Regions from separate parts of the Sphingobium sp. B11D3D genome, predicted to be linked through region 1. Evidence: predicted binding sites of a transcription regulator. Region 1 holds the regulator's gene; the other holds the start of a gene.
What was found. Region 1 encodes LexA, which represses DNA repair genes until DNA is damaged. Its sites were predicted from a motif close to GTTCCNCNCTTGTTCT; they were not measured.
Positions count from the first base shown of each region.

Region 1 (15,442 bases):
CGTTCTCAATGCGCGCGCCTATTCATGCCTTGAAAGAACATGATATGGGCGGGGGATGCTACCGCCCCTCGACCATCTGACGCAGCAGGGCGATCCGACCGCCATTGCTCTGGCGGGCAAGTTCGGCGCGATCGATTATGCGACGATGGAGCATTTGGTGGGGCGGCTCGCGCACCATCTTGCCGCGCGTCTCGAGGGGGCAGGCGCGTCCGGCGGCAGTCGGGTGGCGGCGTGGCTGCCCAAGGGCCTTCTCGCGGCGCTGCTGCCTCTGGCGGTGGTGCGGGCCGGGCATATCTATGTGCCGATCAATCCGCTGCTCAAGCGGGCGCAGGTTGCCCATATCGTGCGGGATAGTGGCGCGGCGATACTGATCTCACAGCCCGCGCGGCTGGGGACGCTGGAGCCAGGCGATCTGGCTGAGGCTGTGGCGCGCGTGGAAGAGGCCGCGCTGCTCGGTGTGATTGAAGATGCGGACGCCGCGACGTTGCCGCCCGGCACGGGACGCCCTGACGATCTCGCCGAGATTCTCTACACATCGGGATCGACCGGGCGACCCAAGGGCGTGATGCTCAGCCACGCCAATCTGATGATTGGCGCGCGGTCAGTGGCCCGCTACCTCGGTCTCGACGCGACGGACCGTACCCTCGCGCTCCTGCCGCTCAGCTTTGACTATGGGCAAAACCAGCTGCTCTCGACATGGTGGGCCGGCGGATGCGCGGTGCCGCTCGATTATCTGCTGCCGCGGGAGGTCGCGAAAGTCGCAGCGCGGCACGCCATCACGACGCTGGCCGGCGTCCCGCCGCTCTGGGTGCAATTGACCGAGATCGACTGGCCACCAGAGGCGCGCGCTGCCTTGCGCCGCCTCACCAACAGCGGCGGGACGCTCACCCGTCCGCTGATCGCCCGCTTGCGCGAGACATTCCCCGGTGTGGACGTGTTCGCCATGTATGGGCTGACCGAGGCGTTTCGCTCCACCTATCTCCCTCCCGACCTGCTGGATCGCCACCCGGACAGTATCGGCCAGGCGATACCGGACGCGGAAGTGCTCGTCGTGCGGGCTGATGGCACTTTGACGGACGATGATGAGCCAGGCGAACTGGTTCATAGCGGCCCGCTGGTGGCGCAAGGCTATTGGCAGGATGCAGCACGGACGTCGGAGCGATTCAGGCCGGCGCCGGCAGCGTCTACCTATGGTGGCATGGCGGTGTGGTCCGGCGACACCGTGGTGCGCGATGGCGAGGGCTTGCTGCGCTTCGTCGGCCGGGACGACGCGATGATCAAGAGCGCCGGCAATCGCATCAGCCCCAGCGAGGTGGAGGAGGCGGCGGTGGCCGTCGCTGGCGTGGGCGAAGCCTGTGCGCTTGGTCGCGCGGATGAGCGCCTCGGCCAAGTCATCGTGCTGTTCGTGCGGGCGGAAGCGGCATTATGCGAGACCGATCGCGGCTCGCTCGGCGAGCGTCTATCCGCGCAGTTGCGGCAGACGCTGCCCAATTTCATGCAACCGGCGGAGATCAGGATTTTGGCGCAGATGCCGCGTAACCCCAATGGCAAGATCGATCGCGTGGCGCTCGCCGCGCTTGCCGGGGAGGGCGGCGCATGACGCCCCTCAAGCCCAAGCCGATGGGGCCGATCCCGCCCGGTTATGAGAGCGAGGGCGGCATGCTGCTGGTCGGCGGACAGGGCGTGGCCGCGCTGATCGATCAGATCGGGGAAACGCCGGCCTTTCTCTATGACGCCGGCAAGCTCCGCCAGCGCGTAGCGGCCCTGCGGGCGGCCATGCCGGCTGGGGTCGATCTCCATTATGCGATGAAGGCCAATCCCTTCGCGCCGCTTCTCGCACTCATGGGGGAGCTGGTGGACGGGTTCGACATTGCCTCCGCCGGAGAACTGGAAATGGCGCGGGCAGCCGGGGTGGACGGCAGCCGGATCAGCTTTGCCGGACCGGGCAAGACCGACCGGGAACTGGACGACGCCCTTGCGGCGGGCGTTACGATCAACCTGGAGTCGGAAGGCGAGGCCGAGCGCGCACTCGCGCTGGCTGCACGCGCCAATGTCCGGCCCCGGCTCGCGGTGCGCGTCAATCCCGATTTCGAGCTGAAAGGCTCGGGCATGCGGATGGGCGGCGGCGCGCGGCCCTTCGGCCTGGATGCCGATCGTGCGGCCGCAATGACCCGCCACCTGATCGCCGCAGGAGCGGAATGGCGCGGCTGGCATGTCTTTGCCGGCTCGCAGTCGCTGGATGCGCAGGCCATCGTTGCGGCCCAGTCGGCCACCATGGAGCTTGTCGCGCGCCTTTCCGATGAGGTGGGGGCAAGCCCGCCGCTGGTCAATCTCGGCGGTGGCTTCGGGGTGCCCTATTTCCCCGGTGACGTGCCACTCGACCTCTCCATCATCGGCGACGGGCTGAATCGTCTGCTGGCCGACCGCCCCGCGATGCTGCGCGAGAGCCGGTTCGCGCTTGAACTGGGGCGCTTTCTGGTGGCGGAAGCCGGCATTTACCTCAGCCGCGTGATCGACGTGAAGCAAAGCCGAGGAGAGACTTTCGCCGTGGTGGATGGCGGCCTACACCATCAGCTCGCGGCCAGCGGCAATTTCGGCACCGTGGTCCGCCGCAATTACCCGATTGCCCTGGCCAACCGCTTCGATGAGTCGCCAGTGAGTGAGCCAGTCCATGTGGTCGGTTGCCTTTGCACGCCGCTGGATCGGCTCGGCGATGCCGTGGTGCTCCCGCCTGTCGCGGTCGGCGATTTCGTCGCGCTGTTCATGGCCGGCGCCTATGGCGCGAGCGCCAGTCCGGCGGCCTTCCTGGGCCATGCCCCGGCCCGCGAGTTGCTGGTCGAAGAGGATTGATGCCCGTCAGGCGGCTGATGCCTGATCGGGCGCAATCCCGATCCCACTCAGGCCCTGCGACTCCAGATAGGCCGGATAAAGCATCTGCTCTTCCCTCTGGATGCGGTCGACCAAAGCCTCCAGCGCGGGCCGGAGGGCGGCGCGAAACGCCTCGGGTTCCTGGAAAATCCGACAGTCCGGCCAGGCCTTCATCAGATCGGCCCATAGATCCCCCAGATGGCCGGTCTCCGCATGATATTGCGAGGCGAGCGTGGCGATCCTGCCGTTGCCGCTGGCGCGCAGGGCTGGATAGACGTGCTTATCCTCCTTGGCCAGATGGCGGATCAAGATGCGGTTCAACTTGCTGCGCACCGCGATCAGTTCGCCCACCTCCGCGCCGGATCGCTGCGCCGCCGGGCTCGTGACTTGCTGGCACAGATCGAGCAGCGCCATATGTTCAGCCTGAAGATACCCCAATTCCATGTCTTAGCCTGCCTCGCGACACCGCTCGCATGTCCATCTGAGCATCCAATCTGCGCCCGGGAGCTTTAACAATGTGTTGTCAGGCGGTTAGGGGATAGTCCGCCGAGATGAAATAAAGGCCGTCCGGCGGGGCGTTGTGCCCCAGCGCGGCGCGATTGCGCGCGTCCAGCGCCGCCTTGAGGTCGTCGGGTGACCATGTGCCCGTGCCGACCAAGGCAAGGCAGCCCACCATCGAGCGGACCTGATGATGAAGGAAGCTGCGGGCCTTGGCGTGAACGGTGATGCGCTCGCCGATGCGCACGACATCAAGGCGGGCGAGGGTGCGGTGGGGGCTGTCCGCCTGACATTGCGCGGAGCGGAAGGTAGTAAAATCATGTCGGCCGACCAGTGCCTGCGCGGCCTCGTGCATCCGCTCGGCGTCCAGCACCTGCGGCACACGCCAGACAAGGCCGCTCTCGAAGGTGAGCGGCGCGCGGCGGTTAAGGATGCGATACTCATAGGCGCGCGCGACGCAGGAGAAGCGGGCGTGCCAATCCTCCGGCACGATTTCGCAGGTCAGAATGGCGATCGGCTCGGGCCGCAGATGGGCATTGAGCGCTTCCATCAGGCGAAAAGGCGTGATCGCCTTGTCCAGATCGACATGCGCTCGCATGCCGAGGGCATGAACACCCGCGTCGGTGCGCCCGGCGCAATGGACGATCGGCGCGCCGCCGGCGATGCGGCCCAACGCCTCCTCGATGCATTGCTGCACGCTCGGGCCATGGGCCTGGCGCTGCCAGCCCATATAGGGTCGCCCGTCATATTCGACCGTGAAAGCGAAGCGGGTCATTCCAAGAGGGTGCCAGCCGGAATGGCAGTGCCACGCAACAGATCGGCGGTGGCCATGGCGCCCTTGCCGGCGCGCTGGATGAGGGTGGGGCGCAGCGAGCCTTGTTCGCCGCATCCGATCAGCAGGCCCGCGTCGAGCACGGTTCCTGCGGGGCCGGGCCGAGCATCGACTGAGGCAGCCAGAACCTTGTAGCGCTCGCCCTTGTGCGCGAACCATGCGCCCGGGGCGGGGTTGAAGGCGCGAACCTGCCGTTCGGCCGCGACCGGCCCGGCGGTGAAATCGAGGTGGCTCTCCGCCTTGTCGATCTTGGCCGCATAGGTCACCCCATCCTCGGGTTGGACGATCGGCGGATAGGCTCCGATCTGATCGAGCACCTGGACCATCAACGCGGCCCCGACATGCGCCAGTTCATCGGTCAGCGCGCCAGCGGTCTTCTCGTCCACGGGCGTGCTGACCTTTGCCAGCATCGGCCCGGTATCGAGACCCTTGGCCATCGCCATGATGGTGACGCCGGTGCGCTCGTCGCCTGCGAGGATGGCACGCTGGATCGGTGCCGCGCCGCGCCAGCGCGGGAGCAAAGAGGCGTGGACGTTGAGGCTGCCGAGCCGTGGGGCGTGGAGGACCGGGATCGGCAGGATCAGCCCGTAGGCGGCGACCACGGCGACGTCCGCCTCGAAAGCGTCGAAGACCTCCTGTTCCGCCGGGTCATTCAGGGAGAGGGGCGTTCGCACCGGCAGGCCCAGCGCCTCCGCTCTGGCTTGCACCGGGCTCGGGCGAGGCGCCTTGCCGCGACCTGCCGGCCGGGGTGGCTGCGTATACACCGCCACGACGGAATGGCCGGCCGCGGTCAGCGCATCGAGCGTCGGCACCGCGAAATCCGGCGTTCCCATGAAGACGATCCGCAAAGGCTCTTTCATGTGGCCCTCTGAAACGCTTGTATCATCGCAGCGCAAGCCCTTATTTGGCAGTCATGTCCTCGCCAGAGATCGACGCGCTCACGCAGGCGCTTGCCCGGCTGCCCGGCCTTGGCCCCCGTTCGGCGCGGCGGGCGGTGCTGCACCTGCTGCAGCGGCGCGACGCGGCGATGGTCCCGCTGCTGCGGGCGCTGGAAAGCGTGAGTGAGCGGATGGTGCATTGTTCGGTCTGCGGCAATGTCGATACCATCGATCCCTGCGCCATCTGCGCCGATCCTCGCCGCGATGCCCGCGCTTTGTGCGTGGTGGAGGATGTGGCGGATCTCTGGGCGCTGGAAAAGTCGCGCCTGTTCCCGGGACGGTTCCATGTGCTGGGCGGGCGGCTCTCCGCGCTGGATGGCGTGCGGCCCGAAGACCTTTCGATCGCCAGCCTTGTCCAACGCGTCGCCGATGGCGGCATTGATGAAGTGGTGCTGGCGATGAACGCCACGCTGGAGGGGCAGACGACCGCCCATTACATCGCCGAGCGGCTGGAGTCCTACCCGGTACGGCTGACACAATTGGCCCATGGTGTGCCCGTCGGGGGCGAACTCGATTATCTCGATGAGGGCACGCTGGCGCAGGCGCTGCGGGCGCGGCGGCCGATCGGTTGAGGGGCGGATACGCGGGCAGATCCTGCCGCGTTCGATCAGCCTGATCGGAACAAAGCGTTAACAACGGCTTGATCTCACGCCTTGGCTTTCATATCTGGACACCATGGCCATTAGACCGATCCTTGAGACCCCGGACCCGATTCTGCGGACGATTTCGACGCCCGTCGAGGCGATCGACGATGATTTGCAGACGCTGATCGATGACATGTTCGACACCATGTACGATGCGCCGGGCATTGGGCTGGCGGCCATTCAGGTCGGCGTGCCCAAGCGGGTGCTGGTCATCGATCTGCAGGAGCCCGAGTCTGAGGAGGAAGGCGCACCGCCGGTCAAGAATCCACTGGTGTTCATCAATCCGCAGATTCTCGACGGTTCCCCGGAAAGCTCGGTCTACAATGAGGGCTGCCTCTCCGTGCCGGACCAATATGCCGAGGTCGAGCGGCCCGCGCGCATCCGCGCCAGCTGGATGGATCGGCAGGGCCGGATTCATGAGGAAGAGCTGGAAGGTCTGCTCGCGACCTGCCTGCAGCACGAGATGGACCATCTCGAAGGCATTCTCTTTATCGACCATTTGTCGCGGCTCAAGCGGGACATGCTGCTCAAGAAGCTCGCCAAGACCCGCAAAGCGGCCTGAGCTTCCGCGCCCATTGCTGCGCGGCTTGGTTTTCTAATTTGATCGGCAAGAAAAAAGGGGCGCTTCGGGCGCCCCTTTTTCTAATCCATGAATAAGCCAGCTGAGGCTCAGCGTTTGTCCATCGGGACATAATCGCGCTGCGTCGGGCCGGTGTAGAGCTGACGGGGACGGCCGATTTTCTGCTCTGGGTCCGAGATCATCTCGTTCCACTGCGCGACCCAGCCGACGGTGCGGGCGAGGGCGAAGAGCACCGTGAACATGTCCGTCGGGAAGCCGATCGCCGACAGGATCACGCCCGAGTAGAAGTCCACATTCGGGTAGAGCTTCTTCTCGATGAAATATTCGTCGTGCAGCGCGATCTGCTCCAGCTCGCGGGCGACGTCGAAGATGGGGTCGCTGACGCCCAGCTTGTCCAGCACTTCCTTGGCGGTCGCCTGCATCACCTTAGCGCGGGGGTCGTAATTCTTGTACACCCGGTGGCCGAAGCCCATCAGGCGGAACGGATCGTCCTTGTTCTTGGCGCGGGCGATGTAGGACGGGATGCGATCCACGGTGCCGATCTCGCGGAGCATGTTGAGCGCCGCTTCGTTGGCGCCGCCATGCGCCGGGCCCCATAGGCAGGCGATGCCCGCCGCGATGCACGCAAACGGATTGGCGCCCGAGGAACCGGCGAGGCGCACGGTCGAGGTGGAGGCGTTCTGCTCGTGATCGGCATGCAGGATGAAGATCTTGTCCATCGCCGCTTCGACGACGGGGTCGACCACATACTCCTCAGCCGGGACCGAAAAGGTCATGCGCAGGAAGTTGCCGGTGTAGCTCAGGTCGTTGCTCGGATAGACGAAGGGCTGGCCGACCGAATATTTGTAGGCCATGGCCGCGAGCGTCGGCATCTTGGCGATCAGGCGATGGCTCGCGATCATCCGCTGGTGCGGATCGGTGATGTCCGTGGAGTCGTGGTAGAAGGCGGACAGCGCGCCGACCACGCCGCACATGATCGCCATGGGGTGCGCATCGCGACGGAAGCCGCGGAAGAAGGTGGATAGCTGCTCGTGCACCATCGTGTGGCGCGTGATCGTCCGCTCGAACAGCTCGAACTCGTCCTTGGAGGGGAGCGAGCCGCGCAGCAGCAGATAGGCCACTTCCATGAAGCTCGACTGCTCCGCGAGCTGATCGATGGGATAGCCGCGGTGAAGGAGCACGCCCTCATCGCCATCGATATAGGTCAGTGCCGAATCGCAGCTCGCCGTTGAGGTGAAGCCGGGATCATATGTGAACATGCCCGTCTGGGCATAGAGCTTGCGAATGTCGATGACCTTGGGGCCGACGGAACCTTCGACGACCTTACATTCGAGATCCTTGCCCTCGACGGTCATTTTGACTGTGCTGTCGCTCATTCCTTCACCCCTTATTGCTCAAATTTGTGGTCCGGACCCGGAAGCCTGAAGGAGTCCGGCCTGATCCTGCAGGCGGCCCAAGGTTTCGTCCCGACCAAGATGGAGTAGCACGTCGAAGATACCGGGCGACGTTGTCCGTCCCGTTAAAGCAACGCGCAGTGGCTGTGCAATCTTTCCAAGGCCAAGGCCTGCCTCTTCCGCGATCGCGCGGATGGCCGCCTCAAGCGACTCAAGTGACCAGTCGGGCAGCGCCCGCAGTTGCTCGACCACCGTGCCGAGCAGAGCTCGGGCATTTTCGTCGAGCAGCTTGGCGGCAGCCTCCTCGACCGCGAGCGGCCGTTTGGCGAACAGGAAAGCGGCGCCGTCGGTCAGCTCCAGCAGCGTCTTGGCGCGGGGCTTGAGCGCGGGCATGATCGCCGCAAGTTGGTGCAGCCGGGCCTGGGCCGCGGCATCGTCGTCCAGCGGATCCATCCGCTCGGCGACGAGCAGAGCGAGGCGACCCTCATCGGCCTCGCGAATGTAATGGCCGTTCAGATTTTCGAGCTTCTTGAGGTCGAATCGAGACGGCGAGCGACCCACGCCGGGCAGATCGAACCATTCGACGGCTTGTTCGCGGCTGATGATCTCATCATCGCCATGGCCCCAGCCGAGTCGCAGCAGATAGTTGTTCACCGCCTCGGGCAGCATGCCCAGCTCGTCACGATAGGCATCGACGCCCATGGCGCCATGTCGCTTGGAGAGCTTGGCGCCATCCTGCCCGTGAATCAGCGGGATGTGCGCATAGACCGGCTCGGGCCAGCCCATCGCGCGAATGATGCCGAGCTGGCGGAAGGCGTTGTTGAGATGGTCATCGCCACGGATCACATGAGTGACCCCCATGTCGTGATCGTCCACAACGACGGCGAGCATATAGGTGGGCGTGCCGTCCGAGCGGAGCAGGATCATGTCGTCCAACTCGGCATTCTGCACGACCACACGGCCCTGCACGGCATCCTCGATGACGGTTTCGCCCTCGCGGGCCGCCTTCAGGCGAATGACATAGGGGGCATCGCCGCCCTCGGCTGGATCGCGGTCGCGCCAGCGCCCGTCGTAGCGCATCGGCTGACGTTCGGCGCGTTGCTGCTCGCGCAGGGCCGCCAGCTCCTCGGGCTTCGCGAAGCATTTATAGGCATGGCCGGCATCGAGCAGGGCGTTGGCGACTTCGGCATGGCGTGCCGCACGCGCGAACTGGAAGACCGGTTCATTATCGCCTGCAAGGCCCAGCCAGCTCAAGCCGTCGAAGATCGCCTCGATCGCGGATTCGGTCGAGCGGGCGCGGTCGGTATCCTCGACGCGCAGCAGGAACTTGCCGCCATGGTGACGGGCGAAAAGATAGTTGAACAGCGCCGTGCGTGCGCCGCCAATGTGGAGATATCCCGTAGGCGAGGGGGCAAAGCGGGTGACGACCGTGCCTGTTTGTTTCCGTCCTTCTGCCACGCTATGCCTGCTTTTCCCTTATGTCGCGGGTGGGTTTCCTAGTGAACGAGAATGCCCCTAGCACGCCTTTTCCGGCTCGACAAATACCGTTGTTGCGCCGCAGCAGTGTCTGGTTGGGACGGCTTCATGCGCGAGCGGAATCGGTGCTGGAGGCTGAGCGGGCGCAACTGCCATTGTGGGTGCCGATCCTGCTGGGCGCCGGGATTATCGCCTGGTTCACGCTGCCTGCGCCACCGCAGTGGATGGCGTGGATCGCCTTCTGGCTGGGCGCCGCCGCTGCCTTTGGCGCCGTGGGGCGCGGAGGGCGATTGCCTGCTGCGCTGGCCATCGGGGCGGTGCTGTTGGCGGCGGGCTGTCTGCTGATCTGGGCCAAAGCGCTGCTCGTGGCGCAGCCGCCACTTTCGCGCGCCGCGGTGGTGGAGATGGAGGCTCGAGTCCTCTCGGCAACGCCCTTGGCTGCCCGGGGACTGGTGCGGCTGGAGGTCGCGCCGCTGTCCCGCCCTGACCTGCCGGCGCGGGTCCGCATCAACGCGGCGCCCGATCAGATGGGCGAAGAGATTGCCGCTGGCGACCGCATTGCCCTACGCGCGCGGCTGATGCCGCCTGCACCGGCTGCCCTGCCGGGCGCTTATGATTTTGCGCGGGCGGCCTATTTTTCCGGCCTCGGCGCTACCGGGCGGGCACTCGGCAAAGTGCAGCGCATCGATGCGGCAACCGCTGGCGGGGATGCGCGCGCGACACTCGCCCACCACATCGCCGCGCGGTTGCCGGGGCCGGAAGGGACGATTGCGATCACGCTCGCCACGGGCAATCAGAACTGGATCAGCGAGGCGGATGCGGACGCGATGCGGCGCAGCGGGCTTGCCCATCTGCTCTCGATCAGTGGCTTGCACGTTTCCGCGCTGATCGGCGGCGTGATTCTCATCATGGTCAGTCTGCTTGCGCTGTCGCCGACCCTTGCGCTGCGCTGGCCGGTGCTGATGATCGCCGCCTGCGTGGGCGGCGCGGCGGGCATCGGATACACTGTGTTCACCGGGGCGCAGGTGCCGACGATCCGCTCCTGCATTGCCGCTCTGCTGGTGATCGCGGGCATGGCTCTGGGCCGCGAGGCAATCGGGCTGCGACTGATCGCGACCGGCGCGCTGATCGTGATGATCTTCTGGCCGGAGGCTGTCATCGGCCCCAGCTTTCAGATGAGCTTCATGGCCGTGACCGCCATCGTGGCGCTTTACGAATATCCGCCTGCACGGCGGCTGTTCGAGCGACGCGACGAGGGGCGGATAAAGCGCTGGACCCGCAGCCTCGGCGCCTTGCTGGCGACAGGTTTGCTGGTGGAACTGGTGCTGACGCCGATTGCCTTCGCTCATTTTCATCGCTCCGGCCTGCTGGGCGCTGCGGCCAATATGATTGCCATTCCGCTGACCAGTTTCGTGGTGATGCCGGCCGAAGTGCTCGCGCTGCTACTCGACGCTGTGGGGCTGGGGGCGCCGGTCTGGTGGGTTGTCGGCGTGGCGCTCAAGTTCCTGCTCTGGATTGCGCATACTGTCGCCAGTCAGCCCTTTGCCACGCTGTCGCTGCCCGTCTCCAGCGGACTGGCCTTTGCGCTCGCCATGATCGGCCTCTTGTGGCTGATGCTTTGGCACACGGCGCTGCGATGGTGGGGCCTGCCTCTGGCGGCGCTCGGCTTTTTCCTGACATTTCTAGCGCCGTCCGCCGATGTGCTGGTCACCGCCGATGGTCATCATGTGGCGGTGCGCCTGGGCGATGGGCGCATGGCGTTGTTGCGGAACCGAAGCGGGGATTATGTTCGTACCACTTTGGCCGAGGCCAGCGCCTATGACGGTGAGTTTGCGTCCCTGACGCAGGCGCCGGACACGCGATGCACGCGGGACATGTGCGCGATGACATTGCCGGGCCGTACCGGCCAGCCGCCGGTTCACCTGCTGATCAGTCGCTCGCGCCTGCTCGTTCCCTATCCCGAGTTGGTGGCCGCCTGCGCGCAGGCCGATCTTGTGATCGCTGACCGGCGCCTGCCGCCGGGATGTGTGCCGCGCTGGGCAAAGCTGGATCGGCCTGCGCTGAATGCCATGGGCGGTGCACTGATCCTGCTCGACAGTCGGGAGATCGTGCCGGGCCACGACCCGCGCAGCCGCCATCCCTGGATCGTGAGCACTAGTTCGCGCTAGAGCCGGCGTCCCATATCGCCCGCCTCAGTTATAGCGCCGCAAGAGCCCTGCGAGCCGGCCCTGAATGCGCACCTGCCGCGCCTCATAGGTTTGGGGCTCATGGTCGCGATTGGCAGGATCGAGCCGCACCTTGCGGCCGTCATGATGGAAATATTTGAGCGTCGCTTCATTCTCGTCGATGAGGGCCACGACGATCTGGCCATCGCGCGCCGTTTCGGTCCGCTGGATCAGCGCGAAGTCACCGTCAAAAATCCCTGCTTCGATCATCGAGTCACCGGAGACTTCTAGCGCGTAATGATCGCCGGCGCCCAGCAACGCGGCCGGGACCGGCAACATGGTGTCGCTCTCCATCGCCTCGATGGGAAGACCGGCAGCGATGCGCCCATGCAGCGGAATTTCGATCACGTCATTGGCGGCGATGGAGATCGTCCGCGCCGGCGCGGTGGCCGCCTTGCGCAGCGGGGTCACGTTGGTGGCCGCCGCCGGCTCTTCCGTCCGCTCCGCCACGGGCATACCATCGGGCAGTTTGAGGATTTCAAGCGCCCGCGCACGATTGGGCAGCCTGCGGATGAAGCCGCGCTCTTCCAGCGCGCTGATCAGCCGATGGATGCCGGACTTCGATTTGAGGTCCAGCGCCTCCTTCATCTCCTCGAAACTGGGCGAGACGCCACCCTGATCGAGATGCTGCTTGATGTAGCTGAGCAGTTGCTGTTGCTTGGCGGTCAACATGAGTGGTTCCCCAATATGGAACGGACGGAGAACGTTTAGGAAACGAATCGAGCCGCGTCAACACGGATCGGCCAAATATCTCAGGTTTCGGTGCGCTCTAGCCTTGCGCTAGCGAGCGATCAGGTCAGGATGTGCTGATCGGGCGCGATGGGTGCGGGGAGGTCGGTCGCGCCGAGGCGGGCGAGCATTTCGCGTTCCACCGTCCGCGTCATCGCATCGAGCGGCAAATCGTTGGGATCATAGCCGAACGGGTCTTCCAGCTGATCGCCCAAAGCATCCAGCCCGAAGAAGGTGTAGCTCGCCACCAGCACCGGAATGAGGGCCCACCAGCCCAGCGAACCAGCCAGGGCGAAGGGCAGCAACAGGCAGAAGACATAGGTCGTACGGTGGAGGATGAGCGAATAGGTGAACGGAACCGGCGTGCTGGCGATCCGTTCACAGGCCGCCTGCACATCGCTGAGCGCCTTGAGTTGGCCCTCGATGAGCGAGTGGTGGATGGGGTTGATCTGCCCGTCGGCTGCGAGGCGTAGGCAATGTGCGCCCATCTCATAAAGCACCGTGTCGGTCGGGTTCGGGGAGGTGCGCCATGGTCCATCGTTCACCCACCGGCCGATGGCGGCAGCCTCGTCGTGCTGACGCAGGCGGGCTGCAAGACCGTTGGTGAAGCCGCAGACGCCGCGGAGCAGCGGGGCGCGCTCCTCCTCAGGCAGCGAGGACGTGAGCCGTGCGAAGGAGCGGCTCGCGATGATCAGCGCACCCCACTGTTTGCGGCCCTCCCACCAGCGATCATAGCAGGCACTGTTGCGGAAGCTCATGAAGATAGAGAGCGACAGGCCGATCAGCGCGAATGGAATGCCGCTGATCTGCGCGAACAGCCCGGGCCAGGCGCGGGCCGCGAGAATGGCCGCGACACTGGCCACGGCGATGCCCGCCAGCCGATGCTGGATATGCGGCATGATCGTGCCGCGGTAGGCGAACAGCACTTCGAGCAAGCCAAGGCGGTTGCGAACGATCACGGGCGGACATCTCCTGCCAGGGCACGCGGCCACCGGACATGGGCCGGGCACCGGGCGCGCTCGCCATGCGGAGGATGCGCGCGCAGATCAAGGATTAAGTGGCCGCAAGGGGAAGCGCGCGATGGACGCTGAGGGAACCGGCGGGGAGGGCAGCGGTTCAGCTTGAGAGACGATCACAAGGGAGGACTGTGCCATGCCCCTCAAGCTCGAAGGTTCCTGTCGATGCGGCGCCGTGCGCTTTTCCGTCGACAGCCACGCGCCGGTGCCATTTCTGCGTTGCTATTGCTCGATCTGCCGCAAGACCGCCGGCGGTGGCGGCTATGCCATCAATCTCCACGCCGACAAGCGCACGCTCAAGGTGGAAGGCGAGACCGCCGTCTATCACGCTACGCTGGACGATGGCGAAGGCGGATGCCGCGTCAGCACCGGCGAGCGACACTTCTGCCCCGCCTGTGCGAGCGCGCTCTGGGTGTTCAGCCCGGAGTATCCCGACCTGCTCCACCCTTTCGCTTCCGCGATCGACAGCGATTTGCCCAAGCCGCCGTCGCTGGTGCACATGATGCTCGGATCAAAGGCGAATTGGGTCGAGCCGCAGATCGGGTCGGATGACCAGTGCTTCGACGGCTATCCAGACGAGGGGCTGGAAGACTGGCACCGGGCGCATGGGCTATGGATTGAGTAGGACGGTTCGGGCGGGACGCTTCCAGGGGCGGTCATCAGGCTGGGTTGACGGTGAGAACGTCAGCTATCCGGTGCGGCTTAAAAATACCTGCCTGTCCGGATACGGCGCCGTTGCGGACATTCACTTTGCGTAGAAATTCCGGTTCCGAGGGTCGCCCGCAGCAGGGAAATTGTTTTCTGGAATGCAACTCTGCACAGCCTTGCGATGGATTGCAGCCAACGCCCGACCATTCAGCTTGTATAACCTAACGCTCGTTCGATCCCCCGAAGGAAAAACATCCACTACGATATGCTGCGACCTGTTCCTGTACCGCAAAGCTTTAGCCGGTGAGGAGGGTGAACGGACATGGGCCAGTGCCAATCGACCACTGTAGTTCTTTCCCAAACAGAAGCTCAGGCTTTCGACATCGCTGCTGGTCGTTTGCTCAAAAGCCGGCGGTGCCCCTTCTAGTGATCGCTCAGTTGACAAGCTAAAAAGGCCCATCAACCATGCTTGCCCGATCCAAAGCGGTATCGCCACCAGCGCTACTATACCCATGCCAGTTCGTGCGGTTGGTGATAGGTCTGACCAGCGCTTCATCTTACACCGATTTTCCACGCATCGATTGAAATGGTCAATGTCTGCTTCCCACGCCCAAACTGGCCGCTCGTCTATCCTTCGTCACCGCTTCAAAGCGGCTACGGCTGTGGTCCGACCATGGTGTTGAATGCGGACTGATGAGGCGCGACGCCATTGTGGGCGCTCCCTCCGTTCGTCCTCAGTCGCTGCTGAGCTTGTCGAAGCGGCGTATCGAAGGGCCGGCCCGTGCACTGGGATGCTTCGAGACGGCCCTTCGATACGCGCCTGCTGCGCACCTCAGATCCTACTCAGCAGGAACGGTGAAGGTTGAAGAAGGCCGGTTGCCACAGCTTTTCGGAGGCGGGCAGTTTCTATCGATATGAGCCATGATGGCTCTTCAGGGCGATGGAAAGCTGACAATCCGGATTCTCTGCTTCCGACCCTACGGCGTCGTGCCAACACATACCCACATCGCGCGCTGTCGCGGTAATCCACCCCTCAACCAATACTCTTCGCCAACCCCTGGCTCAGCTTGAGCGCCCCATTCAACCGTGCCCTGGGATCACCCCAGGCGCGCTGGATCACCAGCTTGCTGTCGGGCCGCAGCTTGGCGATGGCGCCGAGCTTCTGGACGTAGCCGATCAGGCCCGGAAGATTGCGGCACTGGTCGTTCTGGAAGCTCACCAGCGCGCCACGTGGGCCGATGTCGATCTTGGCGATGCCCGCCTTGCGGCAATTGAGCTTCACGTCGATCAGCGTCAGCAGATTCTGGGTGGGGTCCGGTAGCGGGCCGAAGCGGTCGATCAACTCGGCGGCGAAGGCCTCGATGGCGCCCTTGTCCTCCAGCTCGTTGATGCGGCGGTAGAGGCCCATGCGCAGGTCGAGATCCGGCACATAATCCTCCGGGATCATGATCGGCGCCTCGACATTGATCTGCGGCGAGGATTTGTCCGGCGCGGGGGCGAGCGCGGCGCCGCCGGCCTTGGCTTCCATGATCGCCTCTTCCAGCATCGACTGGTAAAGCTCGAAGCCAACCTCCTTGATGTGGCCGCTCTGCTC
Region 1 is NZ_JAOQOG010000001.1:1,540,394-1,555,835, forward strand. Features, by position in the region: gene M2334_RS07250 (AMP-binding protein) at 56-1,600, shown strand; gene M2334_RS07255 (pyridoxal-dependent decarboxylase, exosortase A system-associated) at 1,597-2,850, shown strand; gene M2334_RS07260 (hemerythrin domain-containing protein) at 2,857-3,312, opposite strand; gene truA (tRNA pseudouridine(38-40) synthase TruA) at 3,392-4,141, opposite strand; gene fmt (methionyl-tRNA formyltransferase) at 4,138-5,046, opposite strand; gene recR (recombination mediator RecR) at 5,112-5,708, shown strand; gene def (peptide deformylase) at 5,812-6,342, shown strand; gene M2334_RS07285 (citrate synthase) at 6,450-7,736, opposite strand; gene gltX (glutamate--tRNA ligase) at 7,755-9,212, opposite strand; gene M2334_RS07295 (ComEC/Rec2 family competence protein) at 9,305-11,398, shown strand; gene lexA (transcriptional repressor LexA) at 11,423-12,127, opposite strand; gene M2334_RS07305 (bestrophin family protein) at 12,247-13,143, opposite strand; gene M2334_RS07310 (GFA family protein) at 13,337-13,825, shown strand; gene mfd (transcription-repair coupling factor) at 14,882-15,442, opposite strand, start outside.

Region 2 (15,442 bases), 420 kb from region 1:
GTGGTCTGGAAACCGCCACGGTCGACATAGCGATCCGTGTACAGATTGAGGCTGCCGCCCGCCTGCTCGAACAGGCCCCAGAAGACTGGGTTGAGGGCGACAAGGAAAACGATCGCGAAGATGCGATCGCGGGCATCGGGTTGCAGCTTCATCGCGGCGTAGAGCACATAGCCGAGCAGGGCGACGCCCGCGACGATAAGCAGCGTCTCGATGATATCCTGATACTGGACGAGGAACCAGATCACGCCGATGGAGGCAACGCCGATCGCGTAGAGCAGCCATTCGGTGCGCAGGGTGAGCGGCTTGGGCGGCTCCCCCTTGCCCATGAGGAACGGCTTGCCGATGACGAACACCGCCGCGCCCAGCAACATGCCAACGCCCGCCGCGCCGAAGCCGTATTTCCAGCCGTAGGTCTCGCCGAGCCAGCCGGCCATGATGGTGCCAATGGCCGCGCCCACATTCACGCCGACATAGAAGATCGTGTAGGCGCCGTCGCGGCGGGGATCGGTAAGGCCATAGAGCTGGCCGACGATCACCGAGATATTGGCCTTGAGGAAGCCCGAGCCGACAACGATGCAGCTCAGCGCCAGCCAGAAGATGTTGATCGTGGGATCATCCTGTCCGCCCGAGCCTTCAAATGCCATCAGGCAGTGGCCGGCGGTGAGGATCAGCGCGCCGAACAGCACGGCCTTGCGCTGGCCGAGATAGCGGTCGGCGAGATAGCCGCCCAGCACCGGTGTGACGTAGACGAGGCTGGTATAGGCCCCGTAGACGAGGTTCGCCTGCCCATCGCTGAACAGCCAATGCTTGGTGAGGTAGAAAATCAGCAGGGCGCGCATGCCATAATAGGAAAAGCGCTCCCACATCTCGGCAAAGAACAGGATGTAGAGGCCCTTGGGATGGCCGATAAACTCCTGCTTCTTGCTCACAAGCCCGACCGCGCCGCCGGCAAGAAGCACGACGAGCGCGATGAGGGCGATGGCTGGAATGGTCGCCATAAAGTCTCCTGGTCCGGGCAACGGCGAGACGCCGGCCGCGACAATATGCCCATGAGACTTAGAGAGTCTGACATTTGAGAAAAGCGCTTTTTTCCGCCGGCCTCGATGGGAGCCGTTCCATCGGCCCTGCCGTAGCGAAAACCGCCGCTACCGCACCGACATTGCGATCAATTCGCAAAGGCGCTTGGCGGATCGACCGGATTTGTCTAGCGATGCGGCATGTTCAACGACCGCTCTTCCCTCCCCGCCTATCTCGCATCCCGCCGGTCCGGCAAACCGCGCGACCTCGCGGCGCCTGGCCCCTCGCTCGATGAGCAACGCGAGATGGTGCGGATCGCGACGCGGACCCCCGATCATGGCAAGCTCGCCCCCTGGCGGTTCGTGATCGTGGCCGACGACCAGCGCGCGGCGCTGGCGGCCCTGCTCGAGCGCGCCTATTTGGCCGAAAAGCCCGACGCCGGTCGGCTGGAAATCGAGGCGATGCATCAGTTCGCGCATCAGGCGCCGGCGCTGATCGTCGTGCTGTCCTCGCCCAAGCCTTCCAAGATTCCGGTGTGGGAGCAGGAGCTCTCCGTCGGTGCGGCAACCATGAACCTGCTGCACGCCGCCCATGCGATGGGTTTTGCGGGAGGATGGCTGACCGGCTGGCCGTCCTACAACGAGGCCGTGCGCGATGCGTTTGCCACGAGCGAGGAGCGGATCGCTGGCTTCGTGTTCATCGGCACGCCCTCGCGGGATCTGGACGAGCGCCCCCGGCCGGAGCTGGACGACGTGTTGTCGATCTGGTCGGGCGGCTGACCGCACGCTTCCTGGCCGGCGCCTTGACCGATCCACTGTATTATGTCACTGATGCAGCATGATCGATGAGAGCCGGCCTGTCTATCTGCGCCTGCGCGACCAAATCGCCGCTGCCATTCTGGATGGACGCTTTGCCGATGGCGATGTCTTGCCATCGGTGCGGGCCTTTGCGGCCCAGCAAGGCGCGAATCCCCTGACCGTCGCCAAAGCCTATCAGAGCTTTCAGGATGAAGGGCTGGTGCAGGTCCGCCGCGGCGTTGGCATGTTTGTCGCGCCGGGCGCATCGCGGCGCTTGCGGGCGATGGAGCGCGAACGCTTCTTCAGCGCGGTCTGGCCGGGCGTCTCCGAGCAGATGCATCGCATTGGAATCACGCTGGAAGAGCTGATCGAGCGAGATCGCGTGACCACCGGCTGATCACGGCCCGTCGCCCCAACCCATCGATCTATCGCGTCTGATCTCTCGTTCATCTGCCGTTGCGGTTGGCCTCGCCAGACTTGTCGCATCAGGTTGAACGGAGACAAGACATGATCAAGACCGCCCTTGCTACCCTCGCCGCCGTCGGCGTGATGATGAGCGCAGCCCCTGCGGAAGCCCATAAGAGCAAGCATCGGCACGGGCACGGCGCCAGCCGTATGTATGACGACCGCGGCTATTATCGCGAGCCCCGCCCGATCACTCGCGACACGCGCACATGGCGCGGCGATGATGGCCGCTATTATTGCAAGCGCGCGAACGGTACGACGGGCCTGATCATCGGCGCGGCCGGTGGCGCATTGCTCGGCCGGACCATCGATACGCGCGGCGACCGCACGCTCGGCACCGTGCTTGGAGCGGCCGGTGGCGCCTTGCTCGGTCGGGAAATCGAGCGCAGCGGCGCGCGCTGCCGCTGATCGGCGCTTGAGTTTGGACGCGCCGGAGCGGCCACAAGGTCGCTGCGGCACGGGCCGCTCAACTCTGGAGATTATAGCTTTTCATGAGATCGTAGAGCGTCGGCCGGCTCACCCCCAGCATTCGGGCCGCGCCTGAGATATTGCCCTCGGACCGGGAGATCGCCCGCCGGATCGCCGCCTGATCGGCCGCCTCGCGGACCGCGCGCAGATTGACCACCGGGCCATCCTCGCCAGCTGCTCCATCCAGATCGAGATCGCCTGCGGTGACCATCTTGCCCTCGGCCAGGATGACCGCACGTTTGACGCGGTTTTCCAGCTCTCGCACATTACCCGGCCAGTGCCAGGCATCGATGGCGGCAATGGCATCGCTGGCCAGGCCGCGCACCTGTGCATTCAGTTCCGGCGCGAAGCGGGCGACGAAATGGCGCGCCAGCAGCACGGCATCACCGGTTCGCTCCGCCAGAGCCGGGATGCGCACGATGATCTCTGCCAGGCGGTAATAGAGATCCTCGCGGAAGCGGCTCTGGGCGATCATCTCCTCCAGATTCTGGTGGGTCGCGCAAACGATCCGGCAATCGACCGCGATCTGCTGGCGCCCGCCGATCCGCTCGATGGTCCGCTCCTGCAAGAAGCGCAGCAGCTTCACCTGCAACGCCAACGGAATATCCCCGACCTCATCGAGGAACAGCGTGCCGCCCTGCGCCTGCTCGATCTTGCCGGGCGTGGTCTTGACCGCACCTGTAAAGGCGCCCTTCTCGTGCCCGAACAGCTCGCTCTCCAGCAGCGTCTCGGGGATCGCCGCGCAGTTGATCGCGACGAACGGCCCGGCGGCGCGGTCGCTCTTTTCGTGCAGGCCGCGCGCGAGCAACTCCTTGCCAGTGCCGCTGGCGCCAAGCAGCATCACGGACACGCTGGCGCTCGCCACCCGTTCGATCATGCGCGCGACCTTGAGCATTTCGGGCGATGCCGTGATCATATGCCCGAGCACCCGCGCATCGGCGGGGACCGCCTCGGCAAGCCGCCGGTTCTCCTGCTCCAGCGTGTGGACGTGGAAGGCGCGCGCGACGATGTGCCCCAGCGAGTCGATGTCGAGCGGCTTCTGGTAGAAGTCCCACGCCCCCTGCGCGATCGCACGCCGGGCACTTGCGCGGTCGCCCTGGCCGGACGCCACGATCACTTTGGTCGCCGGGGCTTCGGCGAGGATCTGCGCCAGCGCGGCCATGCCTTCGGTGATTCCATCCGGGTCCGGCGGCAACCCCAGGTCGAGCGTGACCACCGGCGGCGCTTCTGCGCGCAGGATGTCCATCGCCTCCTCCCGGTCCCCCGCGATCAGAATGTGATAACCGTCATAGGACCAGCGCAACTGGCGCTGCAGACCTGGATCATCTTCGACGATCAGCAATTTCGGGCGACTATCCCCCATCACATCGCACTCCGCATCGGCATGTCTGTTGCGTTCTCACTTGGGCTGGTGACTGGCAGCCGGATCGTGAACTGGCTGCCTTCTCCTTCGACACTCTGGACGAGAAGCCGGCCGCCCATTGCCTCGACCAGCGCGCGCGTCTCATGCGCGCCAAGGCCAAATCCACTGGCTTTGGTGGAGCTGAAGGGGCGGAACAGACGGTCGCGCATGAAGGCGGCGCTCATCCCCTTACCCCGGTCGATAACGTGAAGATCGAGCCAGGCGGAGCCCTGCTCCACGACGATCCACACCAAGGCGCCATCCGGGCTGGCCTCGATAGCGTTGCGCACCAGATGGGTGAGCGCGCGCTGCAGATTATCGGCGTCGACGATCACCTGCTGTTCGAGCGCGCCCTCCACGACGACATTGCGCGTGCCGCCGGCCCAGGCGCGGGCGAGATCGCCGAGCCATGGCCCCAGCAGCAGTTCCTCGCGCTCGGAGGGGCGCGCCTGCCCGCCGCGCCCAAGGCGCTGGATGAGGTCGTTCATCCGCGACGAGGTCTCTTCCAGCGTCAGGATCATATCCTCCCTGAACGCCGGATTGTCCGCGTGGCGGCGGGCGTTGCCGGCCAGCAGCGTCATCTGGCTCACGAGATTCTTGAGATCGTGCAGGATGAAGGCGAAGCGGCGGTTGAACTCTTCGAACCGCTGCGCTTCAGCCAAAGCCTCGCGGTGGCGCTCCTCCGCGACACGAGCGGCAGCTTCACCGCAGACGACGCGCAGAACGTCAAAATCCTCCCAGTCGAGCGCGCGAGAGCGTGGCGGTGCCGCGATCAGCATCACGCCGATGATCTCATCGCGGCAGATGAGCGGCGCGAGTGCCCAAGCGGCACGGCTCTCCAACATCAAGGCCGGGAGAAGGTCGCCCAGATCATGTCCCTCGCGTGCGATGTCGAGGATTTTTCCGGCCGGAACCATCCGGTCGGTGACGGCGAGTGGCAGGGTCAGCGGCGGGGCGCTAGCCTCTGGCCACGCATAGGCGCAGACGCGGACCAGACGCTCATCCTGCCTCAGATACAGCGCACCGGCCGGCGCATCGACCGCCTGGGCAATCGCCCGCGCGATCCGGCAATCGAGGCTGGTGTCATCCGTATCTCCGCCATCCATCGTGGCGGAGAAGCGGAGCCAGAGGCTGCGATAGTCATATCGATGCGCGAACACATGCTTGGAGATTTCGCCCCGCAGCCACGAGCGCATCGAGGCCGACGGCAGAAAGGCCAGCACCGCGACGGCAAGGGTGAACAGCAGCGCGAACTGGACGATGCGCGCCATGGGAGCGCTCATGCCGCTCAGCAAGCCGACCAGCAGCAGGATGACGCAAATGTAGAACAGCGCGAGACCGGCCGAGACGAGCCGGGTCGTCAGTGTGCGCGAGAGCGCGAAGGCGCGCGTGCCATCGCTGCGCAAGCCCAATGCGAGCATGATCGCCAGCACCGCCATCACGAACCCGCGCATCGGCGCGAGCGGGGTCATGCTCCCTTCGGCGAACCAGACCAGCAGATAATGATTGAAATCATAGGCCCACATGCAGGCCAGCGCGGCGGCCAGCCAACCCTCGCGGCGGGCCGATTCCGGGTCACCGCGCCCGGTGCTCCAGCGGAAGAGCAGCAGCAGCGCGCCCAGAGCGAAGGCAGCGCGCAACATCCAGGTCATCTCGAAATAGACGAGGATGCGGCGATCGACCCGAATACCCTCGCCCATTTGCAGATCGAAAATGAGCTGAACCGCGAGCACAAGCGCCAAAGCCAGCACCACAACCTTGGGGCCAGTCCGCCCGCCCGGTCGCCAGACCCGCGAGAGGCTGGCCAGTGCTGCCAGCCAGGCCGCGTTGCGCATGGTCTCGGTGACGCCATCGCTCAATTGCCCGAGTGGGCTGAAGCCAACAAAGGCATGACGCAGCGACCATAGCGCCGTCAGCGCCAGCGCCACGATGACGAACTGCGGCGCGGCGATGCGGTGGGGTTGTCGCGAAATCAAGATTGCGAGCGTGGCGAACAGGATCGCCGCGAGCGCGTGACCCAGATGGCCGGCAATCAGCCAGACAGTCATGCGCATCTCCCCCGGCTAAGCGACCGCCCGGCCGTGAAGATCACGCCGCCCACGTCGCAGCGCCGCCATCCCGCTTTACAGGTCAGTGTAAGATGATCCGACACCCGGCCGACTTACGATGAAATAGCAAAAATATGCTGAACGCCGCAGATTGCCGGCGCGCGATGCCGATTTTTACCGGATGCTAAGGCTGTCTGCTTATCATGCACGCGTCCGCGAAGACCGGACGAGCCGGAGCCATTCATGCCCAACCGCATCTATCTGCTGATCGCCCTCGCCTTCATCATCGGTGGCCCGATGCTTGTGATGGGCATCAGCAATGTCCTCCCTTCGGACCCGGCGGTAGAGGTGGCGGCAAACGGCGGGCAGGCCCTAGAACCGTCGGTGGAACAGGCGCAGTCCGAACCGGTCGCGGAGGCACCGCCCCCGCCGGTGGTAGAACAGGCGCCCGGATCGACCGATCCCCTCTTCGATGCCAACCCGACGCTGGATGTGGAGTCCGCCCGCGTCTCGCTTCCCGAGCCGGTCACCGAGGATGTCCCCGCACCGCCGCCCCCGGCCCACACGGAAAACTTCTCGCCGCAGTCCGGTTTTGGCGGCGACGACGGCAAACCACATTATTGAGGCGCGCGTGATCTTGACAGACGAGCGTAAGGCCGGCCGCTCAGCGCGGCGTTGTCAAAATGTCAATCAGGGCACTCACCCCGGCGTCAATCCCGATGCTCATCTGCCCCGCTCGGAAGCGCGGCAATATCCGTTCGGCGATGATCTTTTTGCAAAGTGAGTTGGGCAACGCTTGTTCCAACCCATAGCCAACCGCGATCCGCACCTGCCGCTCGTGAGGCGCGACAAGAAGAACCACGCCGTCATTATAATCCTTGCGGCCGATCCCCCAGGCATTGGCAAGGTCGCGGGTAAACTCTGAAACATCCCGCCCGCCCAGAGATTTGACAGTCACCACAACCATCTGGTGACGGGTGGTCTCCTCAAACCGCGCAAGACGCTTTGAAAGTGCCGCTTCTTGCTTGTCCGGAATGATGTTGGCGAAGTCATTGACGCGGCCAATAGGTGCGACCGCCGCCTGCGTTTGGGCGGCGTGAGACGGCGCATCCCTCGTGGATTGGTCGGCTGGCGGCGCGTTAGAGCAAGCCGTGGTGTACATGATCAACAGGGGGACGAGGAGCTTGTTGGTCAACATTTTGATGTCTGACCTAGAGGCCCACATTTTGCTGTTTCGGACCAACGTGTTTCGAACCGAAAAGCATAAGCCACGCCCCCGCAAAGTCAGGCTACGACTTCCCAAAAATATCCAGCGCCGCCACCGTCAGCGCCTTTGCGGCCGTGCCGATCACCGCATGGGGATCGGGCGCCCAGAGCGGGCTGTGGAGCGACGGCAGGCTGATCTCTCCGCGCCGCGCCGCGGCCACCTTGCCAGGGTCCACCCCGCCGACCCAGAAGATCATGCTCTCGATGCTGTTGTCAGCGCGGTGATACTGGCCGAAATCTTCGCCGCCCATCACCGAGGGCACCTGGCGCACCCGATCGGCACCGAAATGGGCGCGCAGCACGCCAGCGACATGATCGCTGAACTGAGGGGTGTTGTAGGTGGCCGGCGTATAATCCTGCTCCACCGCCATGATCGGCATCCGGTCCTCAGGCACGCCGGCCGCCATCGCCTCGCCCCGCGCGATCCGCTCGATGCCGCCCAGCAGGCGCCCGCGCGTCTCATCGGAATAGCTGCGCACGGTGATCAGCAGCTTTGCCTCGTCCGGTATGACATTGTGCTTGGCGCCGGCGACGAAGCTGCCGACCGTGACCACGGCCGCCTCCTGCGGATCGCATTCGCGGCTGACCAGCGTTTGCAGGCTGGTGACGATGCGCGCAGCGATCACGATCGGGTCGATGGTCTTGTGCGGATAGGCACCGTGACCGCCCTGACCGCGCACGGTGAGGTCCACACTGTCCACATTCGCCAATATCCAGCCCGGCGTGTAGCCGATGGTGCCGGCCGCAAGCTCCGCGCTGTCATGGAAGGCAAGGACATGGCTTGGCTTAGGGAAGCGCGTGAACAGCCCATCGTCCAGCATTGCCTTGGCACCCAGACCGATCTCCTCGGCCGGCTGCAGGATCATCACCAGCGTCCCCGACCATCGCGCCCGCAGCGCCATCAGCGCCTGCGCCGCGCCGGTCCAGGCCGTCATGTGCGTATCGTGGCCGCAGGCGTGCATCACCGGGCTTTCGATGCCGTCGCGTGTCGTCGCCCGGACCGTTGAGGCGTAGGGCAGACCGGTCTTTTCCTCGAGCGGAAGCGCATCCATGTCGGCGCGGATCGTTACCACCGGGCCGGGGCCATTCTCCAGCACAGCCACCACGCCCGTTTGCCCGACCTGCTCGGTGACGGCAAAGCCAAGGGCGCGCATTCGCGCCGCCAGCGTCGCCGCGGTGCGCACCTCCTGAAAGCTCAGCTCCGGATTGGCGTGCAGGTCGCGGTAGATCTCCAGCAGTTCAGGCAGCGCCGCATCGATGGTCGCGTCTATATGGGAGGCCGCAATAGCTTCGTTCGACGCTTCATTGAAAGACATGCCCGTTCCTTCTGCCCCGTGACGGCCACGATCATAGGCGCTTTTGCGCGCCTTGGAAGGGCAGTGAGCCGAAGCGCTTCCAACCCGCCTGCTCTGTGCCTATGAGGCGGGCATGAAGCTGGACCGACCCCCAAAAGCCGTGGTGTTCGATATGGACGGCGTGCTGTTCGACACCGAGACGCTCTATCGCGCGGCGATGTTTGCCGCCGGCGATGAGGGCGGCCATGCGATCACCGAAGCGCTGTTCAATGCCACATTGGGATGCCCATGGCCGACGGCGCGCCAGCAATTGCTCGACCATTTCGGCGGCGATTTTCCGGCCGATGATTTTCGGCATCGCGTGCGGGCGCATTTCGACCAGTTCGTGGCGCGGGATTTGCCGCTCAAGCCCGGTGTGGAAGCGCTGCTCGATGTGCTTGATGCGGCGGGTTTGCCCCGCGCGATCGCGACATCCTCCGGCCATGAGCAGGTCCGGCATCATCTGGCGCATCATGATTTGGCGGATCGGTTCATGCATGTCGTGGCGTTTGGCGATTATCAGGCGGGAAAACCGGCGCCCGATCCCTATCTCCTCGCCGCCGAGCGGCTGCGCGTCTCGCCAGCGGACTGCCTTGCCCTTGAGGATTCGCACAATGGCGTGCGCTCGGCAGCCGCGGCAGGCCTGATGACGGTGATGGTGCCGGATCTGATGGCGCCCACATCAGAAATGCAGGGCCTATGCGCCCACATCGTCGAGGATCTGCATGCCGTGCGCGACATCGTGCTGGCGTCGCTTGCAGAAGGCCACCTGGTCGAACGGCGTTAGTCCGCGCGCCCTGTGACTCGCTCTTCGGCCATCGCATCGGCCTCCTGAGGGGCACTCTCGCGCGGTGCCGGTGCAGGTAACCGCCCAAGCGCCTCGACCGGCTCGATCGCGTCGATCTCCCGCGATCCGGTTTCGACGCTCAGATCCTTGAAACGGCGCCCGGTGACCAGCACGCGGTTCTCGAAGCTGGAGACGAACTTGTTGTAGCTGGAGACCGAGCCGTTGAGGCTGCGGCCGAGCGAAGAGAGATGCCCGGCGGCCACCGCCAGCCGCTCATACATCTCCTTGCCGAGCGCCGCGATCTGCTGGGTCTGTTCGGCCATTTTCTCCTGCCGCCAGACACTCGCAACGGTCCGCGCGATGGCGACCAGATTGGTCGGCGTGGCGAGCAGCACACGCTTCTCGAAGGCCCATTCCCACAGGCCGTCATCCTGCTCCAGCGCGGCCGCGAGGAAGTGCTCGCCGGGGATGAACATGACGACATAGTCCGCCGCATCGCCGAAGCGCGTCCAGTAATCCTTCGCGCCAAGCTGCTGCGCGTGGTTGCGGATCGCGCCGGCATGGGCCTTGAGATGCCCGGCCCGCACCACCTCGTCCACGGCGTCGACCGCTTCCAGATAGGCGTTGAGCGAGCATTTGGCGTCTATGATGAGTTGCCGTCCGCCGGGCAGACGCACGATCACGTCCGGGCGCAGCCGGCCATCGGCGGTATCGACGGAGACCTCCGAGCGGAAATCGGCGAACTGGCTGAGGCCGGCCATTTCCAACACATTACGCAATTGCTGCTCGCCCCAGCGCCCGCGCGCCTTGGGGCTGGAGCGCAGCGCATTCACCAGTCGCGCCGTCTCGACCCGCGCCTCTGCACTGCCCAACCGCACCTGCTCGACGGCCTCGCGCAGCGCGGCGTAGCTATCCACCCGCTCTTTCTCGACCTTGCCCAGGCCTTCCTCATAGCGCTTCAGCGTCGTCTCGACCGGTTGCAACAGCGCCTTGAGGCTCGCCTCGCTCTTCTCATGGGCCTGATGGAAGCGCTGGTCAGCGCGCTCGATGAGCATGCGCTGCGCCTCGTTCAGCAACTTGCCCGCGGTCTCACTGAACTGCGCAGACAATTGCTCGCGCGCCTCACCCAGGGCGCGAATCTGAGCCTCGAAGCCCTCCATCCGCGCCTTCTGATCAGCCTGCACCGCCGCGAGCATCCGTTCGGCCTCGTCCCGCGCGCGATCGGTCTCGTCCAGTTTCCCGCGCAACAGGTCCGTTTCTTCCGCCCGGCTCGCCGCCACCGCGAGATCGCGCAGCGCGGCGTTGCGCATATCCTCAAGGGTGGCGAGTCGGTCGGCGAGAGCCTTGCGCTCAGCCTCGACCGGCGCAGCCATGCGGGCGCGCATCAGCCAGCCGGCGACAAGCCCGACCAGCAGAAGAAGCAGACTAAGAACAAGGCTTTCAACGGTCACGGCAACTCGCGGCAAAACAGGAACGAAATGAGAACCTATCGCCCCTGCCTCACAAGCGCAAGCCCGTCACTCGATATGGCCCTGCTCGCGGAAGAAGCTGTTGAGGGCGCCGAGCATCGTCTGCCACCAGTCGACGACATCGGCGAAATTGCGCTGGGTCAGGCCACCATAGGTTGTCACGTCATAGGTCAGGTCGAGCGAGCCATCCTCGTCCACCGCCATCTGGCTGAACCGGTTCTTGCGGTTCCACAAATTGGCGAGCTCTGGCGTGTTCTTGCCGTCATCCACGAAGCTGGTCGAGAAATGTAGCGAGGCGCAGTTCTTTCCGTCCTCGCATTCATAGAAATAGATGTTGAAGTTGTAGCCGCTCGCCGCGCTGGTGATCATCGGGTTGCCGCTCGACTCACTCTTGCTCAGGCTGGCCTTGTAGCCGGCGTCCTGGATCGCCTTCACGACCGTCTCGGGCGCATTCGCGCAGACAAGCCCCTTATCGCACGGTTCCTCATCGGCCGCATGAGCGGGCGCTGTCATCATCACAAGCGCACATGCTGCAGCCGAAATCCAAGCGGTCGTCTTCATCGTTGTCCCCATTGCTCGTTACCGCCACGGCCTTATCGCGATGAAGCGGACATCGCCACACCGCAAAGCCTATTGCAGATATGTTCTTCATATGTTCTATTGACACATGACTGCGATCAAGGGGCGCGGCGCCCCGGCCAATGAGGTATCGAGCCGCTTCCACCTGCCCGCGCGCGAGGTCGATGGCGACTGGCTGGATGCGCGACTGGCGGACGAGGAGGACCAGCCGCCACCCCTGCGCACCACCGTGACGCTGGAGCAGGCGCGCACGATCATCACCCGCAACAATTCCCCCGACATTGGCTTTGAGCAATCGGTGAATGCCTATCGGGGCTGCGAACATGGGTGCATTTATTGCTTTGCGCGGCCGAGCCATGCCCGGTTCGATCTCTCGCCGGGGCTGGACTTCGAGAGCCGGTTGTTCGCCAAGCCGGACGCGGCCAGGCTGCTGCGGCAGGAACTCGCCAGGCGCGCATATGTGGTGAAGACCATTGCGATGGGGACGAACACCGACCCCTATCAGCCTATCGACGCGCGGTATTGCATCACGCGGGCGTGCATCGAGGTGCTGGCCGACTGCCGCCATCCGCTGATGATCACTACCAAATCCAACCGGGTGCTGCGGGATCTCGATCTGCTGGGGCCGATGGCAGCGCAGGGGCTGGTCGCGGTTGCAATTTCCCTCACGACGCTGGATGCCGGGCTGCACCGCAAGCTGGAGCCGCGCGCGCCCTCGCCGGCCAGCCGGCTCGCGGCGATCCGCGGGCTCTCACAGGCGGGGGTGCCGGCCCATGCCAGCCTGTCGCCAATGATCCCGGCGATCAACGATCATGAGATCGAGGCGCTTGTCGCGGCGGCCGCAGAGGCGGGCGCGCAATCGGTCTCGTTCATTCCGGTGCGGCTGCCCTTCGAGGTCGCGCCGCTGTTCCGGGATTGGCTCGATGCGCATTATCCGGACCGGGCCGCCAAGGTGATGAGCCTCATTCAGTCGATGCGGGGCGGGCGCGACAATGATCCCAATTTCGGCACGCGCATGCGCGGGTCCGGGGCTTATGCGGAGCTGATCGGCACCCGCTTCCGCGTCGCTCAGGCACGCCATGGCCTTGGCAAGGGCCGCCTTGCGCTGCGGCATGACCTGTTCGTGCCGCCATCCGATCAGGGCGATCTGTTCAGCATGCTGCGATGAACAGACCGCCCTTCGGCTATGTCAGATCAGTTGAAGGACACGCGCATCGTCGCCTTGCGCCCCCTCAACGTGTAGCCAACCGCGCCGAAGCCGATGACCAGCATGGCCCAGACAGCCGGCTCGGGCACCGGCGGAGCGTTGGTTCCGTTTACGGCAATATTGTCGATGTTCGCCGAAGCGCCACCGACGACGAAGCCGAAGACGACCCGGTCAACCAAATTACTGGCGCCGGCGATGGTGGAGAAATCCCCGGAGAAGGTCGAGAGCAGGCTGAACACCGGCACCTGACCCGCAAAGCCGGTCACGCTGTAGAGCAGGTTGCTGTCCACGGTCGCCAGATCGAAGCTGTCCAGCGTGAAGCTCGCGCCGCCCGCCGTCAGATCGAACAGGCTGAGCGCCGTCCCGCCGCCAAAGCCGACGCTGGGCGCGCTATTGCCCGAGCCGGTATCGACCACGGAAGACCCCAGCACATTGGCGAAGGTAAACCCATCCTGCGTGTAGCTGGTGAACGGATCACCCGATCCGGAGAGACCATCGAAGCTGATGATTGCGGCCTGTGAGGGTGCCGCCAAGGCGGCTCCGGCCATGAGCGCCGCTGTGACAAGCGGCAGTTTGTACATAGTTTTCATCGGTAACTCCCAAGTCCTAAGAGTCACCCCCGGCGCCACCCGATGGAACGGGATGGCACCCCCGCCGCTGCGATGGTTAACATTTCGCAAACGCACAATAGCGCTGCGTTCAATTGTGCTCACGAGGCGAGGAAAGCCGCCTCGGCTCGCGCTCCGGCGCGGTGCAGTGCAACACGTCGCGCGTCAGGCACGGTTTAGCGGGAGGCGACCAACGCCAGCTGTGGGCCGTGCTGAGCGAGCACCACCTTGGTCACACCGCGCACCGTTTCCACGCGCTCGCCAAGCTCTGCATCGAGCTGAAAATCCTCGCCGAGGATGACCCGCGCCCGCCCGCCATCGGGCAGCGCCGCGTCCAGCTCCACCGTCGAGCGCGCGCCGCGCCGTTCGCCCAGCATCTGCCGGAGCGAAGGAATAGCGCCGGGCTCCTCGACGGAAATGACCATCCGCATTCGCGCCGTGCCAGCGAGGCGCGCAAAGGACTGGACGTTGCGCACGGTGACGCGCGGGGTCTCCTCACCGGGCTGGCGATCCAGCTCCACGGTCAGCAGGGCGCATTCGTTACTCTCGTGCAGGGTGGCGAGCAGCTTGCAGCTTTCCTCATCGAAGCAACTGGCCTGGAACTGCCCGCTGGAATCCGAGAAGGTCGCCGAGGCATAGCGAGCGCCGCGCTTGGTCTCGCGCCAGCGTATATCCTCGATCAGCCCCGCCATCATCGCGCCGGTTCGGTCGCCGCCGCCAATGCCATCCGACTGGCCGCACAGCTCCGCATAGCTGCGCACGCCCTTGCCGCGCGCGAGAATGCGATAGCGGTCCACGGGGTGCGCCGAGAAATAGAAGCCGAACGCCTCCTTCTCCTGCGCCATGCGCTCGACGGCGGCCCATTTCACATCCGGCAGCGGCACATCCGCATGGGAAACATCCTCCCCGCCGAACAAACCGCCCTGCCCGCTCTCGCGCTGCTCGGCGGCTTTGGCGGCAACCGCCAGCAGCGCCTCGGCCGCGGCATGGACCACCGCGCGGTCCAGACCCAGGCTGTCGAAGGCGCCCGCCGCCGCCAGACTCTCAAGCTGCCGGCGATTGAGCAGGCGCGGTTCGATCCGCCCGGCCAGATCATCGAGATCGCGAAACGCGCCGCCTCGGACCCGCTCCTCGACCAGCGTTTCCATCGCCTTTTCACCCACGCCCTTGAGGCCACCGAGCGCATAACGGACGGCATGGCGGCTGGCGTCATCCGGGTCCGGCTCCACCGAGAAATCGGCTTCGCTCACGTTGATGTCGGGCGGCAGGCAGGTCAGCCCCATGCGGCGCATATCATCCACGAAGACGGTCAGCTTGTCCGTCTGGTGGATATCGAAGGCCATGGAGGCGGCGTAGAATTCGGCCGGATAATGCGCCTTGAGCCACGCGGTCTGATAGGCGAGCAGCGCATAAGCGGCCGCGTGGCTCTTGTTGAAGCCATAGCCGGCGAACTTGTCGATCAAGTCGAACAGCTCATTGGCCTTCTTCTTGTCGATCTGGTTGTGCGCCTTGCAGCCTTCGACGAACGTCGCGCGTTGCGCGTCCATCTCCGCCTTAACCTTCTTGCCCATCGCGCGGCGCAGCAGGTCGGCGCCGCCGAGCGAGTAGCCGGCGAGGATCTGCGCGGCCTGCATCACCTGTTCCTGATAGACGAAGATGCCGTAGGTCTCGTTTAGGATCGGCTCGAGCAGATCGTGCGGATATTCAATCGCCTCCTCGCCATTCTTGCGGCGGCCGAAGAGCGGGATATTGTCCATCGGGCCGGGCCGGTAGAGCGAGACGAGCGCGATGATGTCACCGAAATTGGTCGGCTTCACGGCGGCGAGCGTCTTGCGCATGCCCTCGGATTCCAGCTGGAACACGCCGACCGTGTCGCCGCGCTTGAGCAGATCGTAGACTTTCGCGTCGTCCCAGCTCAGTCCTTCCAGATCGACGCTAACACCGCGCTTGGCGAGCAGCTTGACCGCGCGTTGCAGCACCGAGAGGGTCTTAAGG
Region 2 is NZ_JAOQOG010000001.1:1,963,586-1,979,027, forward strand. Features, by position in the region: gene M2334_RS09275 (peptide MFS transporter) at 1-998, opposite strand, end outside; gene M2334_RS09280 (nitroreductase) at 1,218-1,796, shown strand; gene M2334_RS09285 (GntR family transcriptional regulator) at 1,855-2,211, shown strand; gene M2334_RS09290 (glycine zipper 2TM domain-containing protein) at 2,322-2,687, shown strand; gene prsR (PEP-CTERM-box response regulator transcription factor) at 2,746-4,110, opposite strand; gene prsK (XrtA/PEP-CTERM system histidine kinase PrsK) at 4,110-6,197, opposite strand; gene M2334_RS09305 (hypothetical protein) at 6,441-6,821, shown strand; gene M2334_RS09310 (TPM domain-containing protein) at 6,862-7,395, opposite strand; gene M2334_RS09315 (amidohydrolase) at 7,487-8,779, opposite strand; gene M2334_RS09320 (HAD family hydrolase) at 8,892-9,584, shown strand; gene rmuC (DNA recombination protein RmuC) at 9,581-11,035, opposite strand; gene M2334_RS09330 (YbjN domain-containing protein) at 11,102-11,614, opposite strand; gene M2334_RS09335 (PA0069 family radical SAM protein) at 11,721-12,800, shown strand; gene M2334_RS09340 (PEPxxWA-CTERM sorting domain-containing protein) at 12,827-13,429, opposite strand; gene dnaE (DNA polymerase III subunit alpha) at 13,624-15,442, opposite strand, start outside.
Region 2: M2334_RS09335 (PA0069 family radical SAM protein) is a predicted target of LexA. The motif match lies at 11,697-11,712, and genes of this name have one in related genera.